3 regions of the Mesorhizobium sp. M0136 genome follow, and region 2 is predicted to be linked to each of the others. Evidence: predicted binding sites of a transcription regulator. Region 2 holds the regulator's gene; each other region holds the start of a gene.
The links. The regulator LexA, encoded in region 2, represses DNA repair genes until DNA is damaged. The targets are predictions, from matches to a motif close to TGTTCNNNNTGTGTTCNG.

Region 1: a site for LexA is predicted at 1,785-1,802, ahead of NKJ35_RS14240 (DNA recombination protein RmuC). Genes of this name have one in related genera too.
Region 3: a site for LexA is predicted at 1,506-1,523, ahead of parE (DNA topoisomerase IV subunit B). Genes of this name have one in related genera too.

What each region holds. Positions count from the first base shown of each region.
Region 1 is NZ_JAMYTP010000010.1:66,720-69,998, reverse strand. It holds gene NKJ35_RS14245 (GFA family protein) at 46-450, shown strand; gene NKJ35_RS14240 (DNA recombination protein RmuC) at 490-1,752, opposite strand; gene def (peptide deformylase) at 1,856-2,386, shown strand; gene fmt (methionyl-tRNA formyltransferase) at 2,403-3,279, shown strand, end outside.
Region 2 is NZ_JAMYTP010000004.1:131,012-134,290, reverse strand. It holds gene kynU (kynureninase) at 1-674, opposite strand, end outside; gene lexA (transcriptional repressor LexA) at 1,123-1,857, shown strand; partial or broken gene NKJ35_RS06120 (ComEC/Rec2 family competence protein) at 1,851-3,279, opposite strand, start outside.
Region 3 is NZ_JAMYTP010000037.1:8,041-11,319, forward strand. It holds gene gcvP (aminomethyl-transferring glycine dehydrogenase) at 1-77, shown strand, start outside; gene NKJ35_RS28580 (GGDEF domain-containing protein) at 150-1,319, opposite strand; gene parE (DNA topoisomerase IV subunit B) at 1,594-3,279, shown strand, end outside.

The DNA of each region.
Region 1 (3,279 bases), on a different contig from region 2:
GCAGTCCCGGCTATGATCGCAGGCAAAAGCTCGGGAGGAACGAAGATGAAAATCGACGGCGGGTGTCATTGCGGCGCCATCACTTACGAGGCCGAGGTTGATCCGGAAAAGACCACCATTTGTCACTGCATCGATTGTCAGAAGCTAACCGGAACGGCCTTTCGCGTCACCGTGCCGGCGTCCGAGGACAATTACAGGATCACTAAGGGCAAGCCGAAAATCTACATCAAGACCGGTTCGAGCGGCGCCAAGCGCGCCCAGGCGTTTTGCGGTGAGTGTGGCTCGCATCTCTACGCCACGTCGGCGGGCGAGGGACCGAAGGTTTACGGCATCAGGGTCGGCACGGCACGGCAGCGCGAGCAACTGGTGCCGAGAAAGCAGATCTGGCACCGCTCGGCGCTGCATTGGCTGCCGGAATTCGAAGGCACGACCGTCATCGAGGAGCAGTAGCGCCAGATCCGGGTGAAGCCTCCGGTTCCGGCGTAGCTCTCAATCGTCGCCTTCGACGACCCTTAGCCTCAACTGCCCGGTTTTCGAATCGGCGACACGCGCGCTGCTTTCCGCTTTTGCTCCGCTGCCATTCGAACCAGCGGTATCCTCCGCCGGCTGCACGCCAAACTCCAGCGCCTCGATCTTTTGTCCGCGCCGGGTCACCTTCGATGTTGAGACAAGGATGTCCTCGATATCCTTGGCCGATTGACCGAAATGCGTCTGCAATTTACGCACCCGCTCGTCGAGCCGGGAGACGTCTTCCATCAGCCGGATGACTTCGCCCTGGATCAGGTGCGCCTGCTCGCGCATGCGTGCATCCTTGAGGATTGCCTGAATGACCTGGATCGACAGCATCAAAAGCGATGGCGAGACGATGACGATCCGCGATCGATGCGCCTTTTGGACAACGGCCTCGAAATTCTCATGGATTTCGGCGAACACCGATTCCGAGGGCACGAACATGAAGGCGGTGTCCTGCGTCTCGCCCTGGATCAGGTATTTTTCGGAAATATCGCGGACATGCACCTCGATGTCGCGGCGGAAAGCCTGTGCGGCCGACTTCTGCAGGTCGGCGCCTTCGGCGGCACGGATGGCATTCCACGCCTCGAGCGGAAACTTTGCGTCGATGGCAAGTGACGGCGCGCCGTTCGGCATCTTCACCAGGCAGTCGGGCCGGCTGCCATTCGACAAGGTAGCCTGGAATTCATAGGCGCCGTGCGGCAATCCGTCGGCGACGATGGCCTCCATGCGCGACTGGCCGAAGGCGCCGCGCGTCTGCTTGTTGGAAAGGATCGCCTGCAATTGCACGACCTGGCCGGCCAGCGACTGGATATTGCCTTGCGCGATATCGATAACCGCCAGCCGTTCCTGCAGCTTGGCGAGGCTCTCATGCGTCGATCTCGTCTGCTCGGTCATGGTCTGGCCCAGGCGGCCGGTCATGGCATCGAGGCGCTGGCCGATCGACTGAGTCAGTTCCGCCTGGCGCGCCCCGAACACTTCGGCGATAGCGCCCATGCGGCCCTGCATTTCCGCCTGGCTTGCCAAGATGCCGGCCATCCGCACCTCGGCGTCGCGGGCGTGGTCGGCGGCTTCGGCGGCCGCCACTGCACGCGCCTTGGCCGATCGCCAGAGCGCAACGACGAGCGCCACGAACAGTCCGAGGAACAGCATTGCGCCGAAACCCAGGGCTTGGCCGAGCGTGAGCGTGGTGGCGCCGAGGCGGGCGACAGGTTCGGACAGGATGGTGGCCAGATCGTTCATGCCGACAGCATAGATGATTCGGTCTGCCGGCACAGATCAAAACGTGAACGACCCGAAGCCGTCCCGGTTGACGCTTTTCCTGCGAGGTCTTAGGTGAGACGCCATGTCGATCAAGCCGCTTATCATCCTCCCCGATCCCGTCCTGCGCCAGGTTTCAAAACCGGTCGAGCGTGTCGACGGCGATTTGCGCAAACTGGCCGGCGACATGCTGGACACCATGTATGACGCGCCCGGCATCGGCCTCGCAGCGATCCAGGTCGGCGAACCCTTGCGCATGCTGGTGATCGACCTCGCCAAGGAGGACGAGACGCCGGCGCCGCACGTCTTCATCAATCCCGAAATCCTTGAAAGCTCCGACCAGCGTTCGGTCTATGAGGAAGGCTGCCTGTCGATCCCCGATTACTATGCCGAAGTCGAGCGCCCCGCCGCGGTGCGGGTGAAATATCTCGATCGCGACGGCAAGCTGCAGGAGATCGAGGCCGAGGGGCTGATGGCGACCTGCCTGCAGCACGAGATCGACCATCTCAACGGCGTGCTGTTCATCGACCACATCTCAAAACTGAAGCGCGACATGGTGGTCAAGAAGTTCAAAAAGCTCGCCAGGGACAAGGCGCCGGGCAAGATGGTGGGATAGGGGTCGACGAATGCCCCTGCGTGTCATCTTCATGGGTACGCCCGAATTCTCCGTGCCGACGCTGCGGGCGATTGCCGGGGCCGGGCACGGGTTGACCGCCGTCTATACGCAGCCGCCGCGCGCCGGCGGCCGGCGCGGGCTCGAGCTGACGCCGTCGCCGGTGCAGCGCGAGGCGGATCAGTTGGGCGTCGAGGTGCGGACGCCGGTGTCGCTGAAGGGCGAGGCGGAGCAGGAGGCGTTCCGCGCCTTGCACGCCGACGTCGCCGTGGTCGTCGCCTACGGATTGCTTCTGCCCAAACCCATTCTCGAGGCGCCGCGGCTCGGTTGCCTCAACGGCCACGCATCGTTGTTGCCGCGCTGGCGCGGCGCTGCCCCTATCCAGCGCGCCATCATGGCCGGCGACACCGAAACGGGCATGATGGTGATGCGGATGGAGGAAGGCCTCGACACCGGGCCGGTGGCAATGGTTGAAAAATGTCCCATTGGACCCGACATGACGGCCGGCGATCTGCACGACCGGCTGATGGCTCTCGGTGCTGCGCTGATGGTGCAAGCGCTGGAGCGGCTGGAGCGAAATACGCTGACATTTACCACACAGGCGGAGGTGGGGGTGACCTACGCCAAGAAAATCGATAAATCGGAGACTCGCATAGCCTGGCTGCGACCTGCTGGCGACGTGCACAACCAGATTCGCGGCCTGTCGCCCTTTCCCGGTGCATGGTGCGAGGCCGAAATCGGCGGCCGCGTAGAACGGCTGAAACTGCTTCGCTCGACGCTCTCGCAAGGCGCCGGCGAACCGGGAGGAATTCTCGATGACCGGCTGACGGTCGCCTGCGGGTCAGGCGCGATCAGGCTGGTCGAAGTTCAACGTGCGGGCGCAAGGCCCATAGCCG
Region 2 (3,279 bases):
TAGGTGCAGCCAACGGCAAAATCGGCGTTGGCTTTGTCGAGCTCGACTGGCATCGCGCCAGCGGTGTGGCAGAGATCCCAGACGATCATCGCCCCGGCTTCCTGGGCCCTGCGCGTCAGAGCCGGCATGTCGCGCAGTTCGCCCGATTTGTAGTTGACGTGGTTGACCAGCACCACGGCGGTGCGATCGTCGATCAGCTCCTCGATGGTCGGCGCGTCGACCCCCGAGAGGCGCAGCAGCGCATCTTTTCGCGTCGAAACCACACCCTCAGCCATGTAGAGGTCTGTCGGAAAACTATCGCCCTCGGCGACGATGGCCTGCCGCTCCGGTCGCATGGCCATGGCCGCGTGCAGCAGCTTGTAGATGTTGACCGACGTCGTGTCGCAGACCACCGTCTGGCCGACCGCGGCACCGATCAGGCGCCCGAGCTGGTCGCCAAGTTCAAGCGGCATGTTGAACCAGCGGGCCGTGTTCCATGCGCGGATGAGATCATGCGACCATTCTTCGGTCGCGGCCTTGCGCAATTCATCGAAGGCGGCACGTGAAGCAGCTCCTAGCGAATTGCCGTCGAGATAGATCACTCCTTGCGGCAAGACAAAGCGGTCGCGCATCGCGCGCAGCGGATCCGCGGCATCCATCGCCTTTACGGCCACGAGATCGGGAATTCCCGTCATGATTTGCCTGCTCCCTCAAAAAATCCAACGCAACGCCGGACACGCATCAACTGTTCTTCCATTACCGGATAGCGCGTAGCAAGGCTCCACCGGCGAGAAGCAGCCTGACCAGGCGGTGGAAACCTGGAGTTAGCCCGAGGTTGGCGTTTTGAGTTCGTTTCGTTCACGGTGCATTGACCAAACCGCACAGTCGATACGGGTTCAATTCCGTGCCCTTTGCCGACCGACGGCCGATGCCAGTGCCGCCTTCAAGGAGGCCAGAACGGCGCAAACGAAAGCAGAATCAAGGGGATGAGGCTCGCGGCGGTGAAAATACGGTACGCCGGTAGGGGACGTCGTTTGTTTCCCGAGCCTTAACGCATTCATTAAACTTTAAACAGTTGCGGAACACAACTGGAACAGATAGTGTCTGTTCTGGGTTTGTTTTCTGATTCTGTTGGGGGTCGCTATGCTGACACGCAAACAACACGAACTGCTTATGTTCATCCACGAAAGGTTGAAGGAAAGCGGTATCCCACCTTCCTTCGACGAGATGAAGGAAGCGCTCGACCTGGCTTCCAAATCCGGAATCCACCGACTGATTACGGCGCTGGAGGAGCGCGGCTTCATTCGCCGTTTGCCCAACCGGGCCCGTGCGCTGGAGGTACTACGCCTGCCTGACTCGATCGCCCCCGGCCTCAATGCGGCACGCAAGTTCTCGCCGAGTGTCATCCAGGGCAGTCTTGGGCAAGGTGCCCCTCGGCAGGGCAAGCCCACATCGTCGCGCGTCCCTGCAGCCGGCAATGACGACGATGTCGTCGCCGCCGTTTCGATCCCGGTAATGGGCCGCATCGCCGCTGGTGTGCCGATCGATGCTATCCAGCACCAGACGCATTCGATTTCGGTGCCGCCGGATATGATCATGGGCGGCGAGCATTATGCGCTCGAGGTCAAAGGCGATTCGATGATCGAGGCTGGCATTTTCGACGGCGACACGGTGATCATCCGCAACGCCGATACGGCGAGCCCCGGTGAGATCGTGGTGGCCCTGGTCGACGAGGAGGAAGCGACGCTGAAGCGGTTCCGCCGCAAGGGCGCCTCGATCGCCCTGGAGGCCGCCAATCCGGCCTACGAGACGCGCATCTTCGGACCAGACAGGGTCAAGGTGCAGGGCAAGCTCGTTGGGCTGATCCGCCGCTACTGAGTTGCGCCCTTGGTGCTGGCTTTTGGATTGTCGGCCCTGCGGTATGGCGGCAGGCCGCGCGCCGCGCGTGAAAATTTCCGCTGCACGTGCCAGGGCCGGTATGATTTTTCGACGGCGAAGCGGATTTCGGCGCGTGTTGCCGCTTGTGGATCGAAATAGACGGCCGCACTTCCCGCGCGCGCCAGTTGCCGTTTGGTGACGACGAGGACCAGCCGGTCGTAGTAGCAGGGATTATGGGCGGTGGCGTCGTCGATGACGATCAAGCTGGCGAAGGCGCAGGCTGGCCGTGCGGTATCGCGGTCCTTGGCTTGCGCAATGCGCCGGATGGATGCCTGGCGAGGCAGAGACCGTCCGTGCAAATGAACGGCATGCCCGGCGGTAGGTCGGCCGGATCGGCAATGTCGAATTGCGGATCGTTCTTTCCAGGTGTTTCCGGCGCGACGATAGCCTCTGATGTGAGCGCGCGTTTCCAGTTGTCGATGGTGAACTCATTCGGGCGTGCCCGGTTGACCGCGAGCTCACCGCTGCCGATCGGCAGCGCGACCAGCCGTGCGTCCTCCGAGATCAATACGTCGGGTACGCGCGTCTGGGTTGTCGTTAGCAAGCCGGCGAGCGCAAAAGGAAGTGCCGCGAGCCGCAACCAGGTCGTCGCCATGCTGGCAATGACAAGGGCGATCGTCACCAAAAGGACGGATCTCAGCGAAATCAGCCCAACCGCATCGATTGGCGAGCGCTCGGAGATCCACCCGGACAGGGCGATCATCGCCGTCAGCCCCTTGCCCATCACGTAGAGGAAAGGCCCATCCGCGCCGAACGGCATCGCCAGCGCGCTGAGCACGGCAAAGGGCATGACGACCAGCGAGACGATAGGCATGATGGCCAGATTGGCGAACAGGCTGAGCGGCGCTACGCGCTGGAAATGCCATATGGCGAAAAGCGCCGTGGCGCTCCCTGCAATGATCGAGGTCATCGCCAGGCCGCCCATGCCCAGCAGGACCTTTCGCGTGGCCAAGCGTAGCGGCGACCGCCGGGGCGGCGGCGTGGTGGCCCTGCCGGCGCGGTAATCGGACCAGCCGGCATAGGCGCCGACAAGGGCCGCCGTCGCGGCGAAGGACATCTGGAAACTCGGACCGACCACCTCGTGCGGCGACACCACGATGACCGCGATTGCCGAGATCGCCAGATTGCGCATGGTGAGCGCGGCCCGGTCGAACAGCACGGCGATGAGCATCACCGCCAGCATGATGAAGCTGCGTTCGGCCGCCACCACAATGCCGGAAAAGACGAGGTACGCCGCAATCGAAAAAAGCGCGGCGGCTGCGGCATATTTCTTGACCGGCCGTCGCGATGAGAAGTCGGGAAACAGCGCAAAGGCGCCGCGCAGCAGCGCCATGATGGTGCCGGCGACCAACGCCATATGCA
Region 3 (3,279 bases), on a different contig from region 2:
TCGACAATGTCGCCGGCGACCGCAACCTTGTCTGCTCCTGCCCGCCGCTGTCGGAATATCTGGGTGCGGCGGAATAGATCATGATTCCGAAAAGTGGAATCCGGTTTTCCGACAAGATCATGGGTCTAACAAGAAGCTAGAAACCCCAATCAGGCAGAACGCAAGGCCGGCCCGTCGGCCTTGCTCGCCCGGTCCCGAACGACCACGCGATTTCGCCCGGCGCGCTTTGCCGCATAGAGTGCTGCGTCGGCTTCGGCCAGCACATCGTCGAGACCGGTTTCGTTTGTTCCGCCAAAGCCGATGCCGCCGCTGACTGTGCTTCGCAACGGACCAAGTTGTGTGGCCACGACTTCCGTGCCGAAGGCGACGCTGATCTTGCTCGCAATGTCATAGGCCTTCTCTTCCGGCATCCGCGACATGACGAGCACGAACTCCTCGCCGCCCAACCGGAACGCGTCGACGCCGGTCCTGGCGTATTTCCTGATGACGGCGGCAAAGCGGCGCAGAACCTGGTCGCCGACCGGATGACCGAAAACGTCGTTCGTCCTCTTGAAATGGTCGAGGTCGAACATGGCGACGGACATGAACGGACCGAAGACCCGCTCGCCGTAGAGTGCCGTCAACGCCCGCCGGTTCATAAGCCCGGTCAATGGATCGGTCATCGTCTCGGCCTTCAATTCGATCTGCGCCTGCAAATGGTGCAGGGAGAGCGTCAATGCGCCGAGCCCGGTCATGCAGGCGACAGCCACGACGGAATTCACCCGCTCGGCCCAATTGTCGGGCGCAACACCCAGCACCCATTGCCCCTTGACCAGCAGGACCGCGCCGCAAAGTCCGAACGACAGCGCACAGACGCCGCTCAGGAACGAGACGACCAGCAATATCCGTCGATCGTGACCACCCTCAATCCAGAACATCACCCCGATGAGCGAGAGCAGCGCCGTTACCGTCGCGTAGGTGACGATGAAGCCGACACCATCAAACCCGAGATACGTCGCGCCCGCGCAAACAGCCATCGCAACCAAGGTCGGCAAGATGGCGCGCCTGTAATCGCCTATGCCGAGATATTGCATGGCCGACAGGCAGATAATCAGGAAACCGAGGCTGAGAGGCGCAAGCACGATCTGGCAAAGCCAGAGGCTTGGATCCCTGGTGTAATGCCAGAACAACACCACATGTGCGACGAGCACGAGAATGCCGCACGCTACCGTCAGCACAAAGCGTGCCTGTGGCGCGCTGAACCAGATCGCAAACATGGTGATGCTGAGGCACGTGCCCGACAGCGCCGCCGCGAGCAGGAGCGAACTGTAATCCAACATGCGTACGCGACAGCCTCGTGAGGGTTCCGCTGCATTCTAGGTCAGCGACAGTCCGCAAATACCGTTTTTTCAGCCAGTCTTCCGGCGTAACCTTCGGACAAGGTATACAAAGCGTCGATGCTCCAAGCTTCGACCCCATTTCCGCCGCTTGGCTGTCGAATGGTTTTGCAGTAAGAGGCTCTATCCTCGAACGTAACAGGAACCTCCGTCGCCTGCCCGCGAAAAGCGTGGCAGTATCGGGTGGTGATTCGCAGCATCGGAATCCAGGACCGGCATGGACGACAACAACGATCTTTTCGCCAAATTGGACAAGCAGCCGCAACCGGCTCGCGCCGCCGCGCGCCCGGCCGATCCGCTGGTGCAGGCGGCGAAGCGGCCGGCGCCCCGCGACGCCAGCGAGAGTTACAGTGCCGCCGACATCGAGGTGCTGGAGGGGCTGGAGCCGGTGCGCCGCCGCCCGGGCATGTACATTGGCGGCACCGACGACAAGGCGATGCACCATCTGTTCGCCGAGGTCATCGACAACTCGATGGACGAGGCGGTCGCAGGCCATGCGACCTTCATCGATGTCGAGCTTTCCGCCGACGGATATCTGTCAGTCACCGACAACGGCCGCGGCATTCCGGTCGATCCCCACCCTAAATTCAAGAAGCCGGCGCTTGAACTCATCATGACGACGCTGCATTCAGGCGGCAAGTTCGACAGTAAGGTTTACGAGACGTCCGGCGGCCTGCACGGTGTCGGCGTTTCCGTCGTCAACGCGCTGTCCGACCATCTCGAGGTCGAGGTCGCGATTGGGCGCAAGCTCTATCGCCAGCGCTTCTCACGAGGCGTTCCGGTGACCGGCCTTGAGCAGCTCGGCGACGTGCATAACCGGCGCGGCACGAAGATCCGCTTCCATCCAGACGAGCAGATTTTCGGCAAGGGTGCTGCTTTCGAGCCGGCGCGGCTCTACCGCATGGCGCGGTCAAAGGCTTATCTGTTCGGCGGTGTCGAAATCCGCTGGACTTGCGATCCCTCCCTGATCAGGGAAAAGGACACGACGCCGGCCAAGGCCGAATTCCATTTTCCGGGCGGCCTCAAGGATTATCTGAAAGCCTCGCTCGGCGACGAATTCCAGGTCACCCGTGAGATGTTCGCCGGCAAGAGCGACAAGCAGGGCGGTCACGGTTCGCTCGAATGGGCCGTGACCTGGTTCGGCGGCGACGGTTTTATCAATTCCTATTGCAACACCATTCCGACCGCCGAAGGCGGCACGCATGAGGCCGGCTTCCGCAACGTCCTGACGCGCGGCTTGCGCGCTTATGCCGACCTGGTCGGCAACAAGCGCGCTTCGATCGTCACATCCGAGGATGTGATGATCTCGGCGGCGGGCATGCTGTCGGTGTTCATCCGCGAACCGGAATTCGTCGGCCAGACCAAGGACAGGCTGGCAACGATAGAGGCGATCCGCATCGTCGAAAGCGCCATCCGCGACCCGTTCGACCACTGGCTGGCGGACAATCCGCAGGAGGCCTCGAAACTGCTCGAATGGGTGATCGCGCGCGCCGACGAACGGGTGCGCCGCCGCCAGGAAAAGGAAGTGTCGCGCAAGAGTGCGGTGCGCAAGCTGCGCCTGCCCGGCAAGCTCGCCGACTGCACGCAGAATGCCGCCGCCGGCGCCGAGCTCTTTATCGTCGAGGGCGATTCGGCCGGCGGTTCGGCAAAGCAGGCGCGCGACCGCGCCAGCCAGGCGGTGCTGCCGCTGCGCGGCAAGATCCTCAACGTCGCCAGTGCCGGCAGCGACAAGCTTGCCGGCAACCAGCAGATATCCGACCTGATCCAGGCCTTGGGCTGCGGCACGCGCTCGAAATATCGCGACGAGGACCTGCGTTACGACCGGGTCATCATCATGACCGATGCCGACGTCGACGGCGCCCATATCGCCTCGCTGCTGATCACCTTCTTCTACCAGGAGATG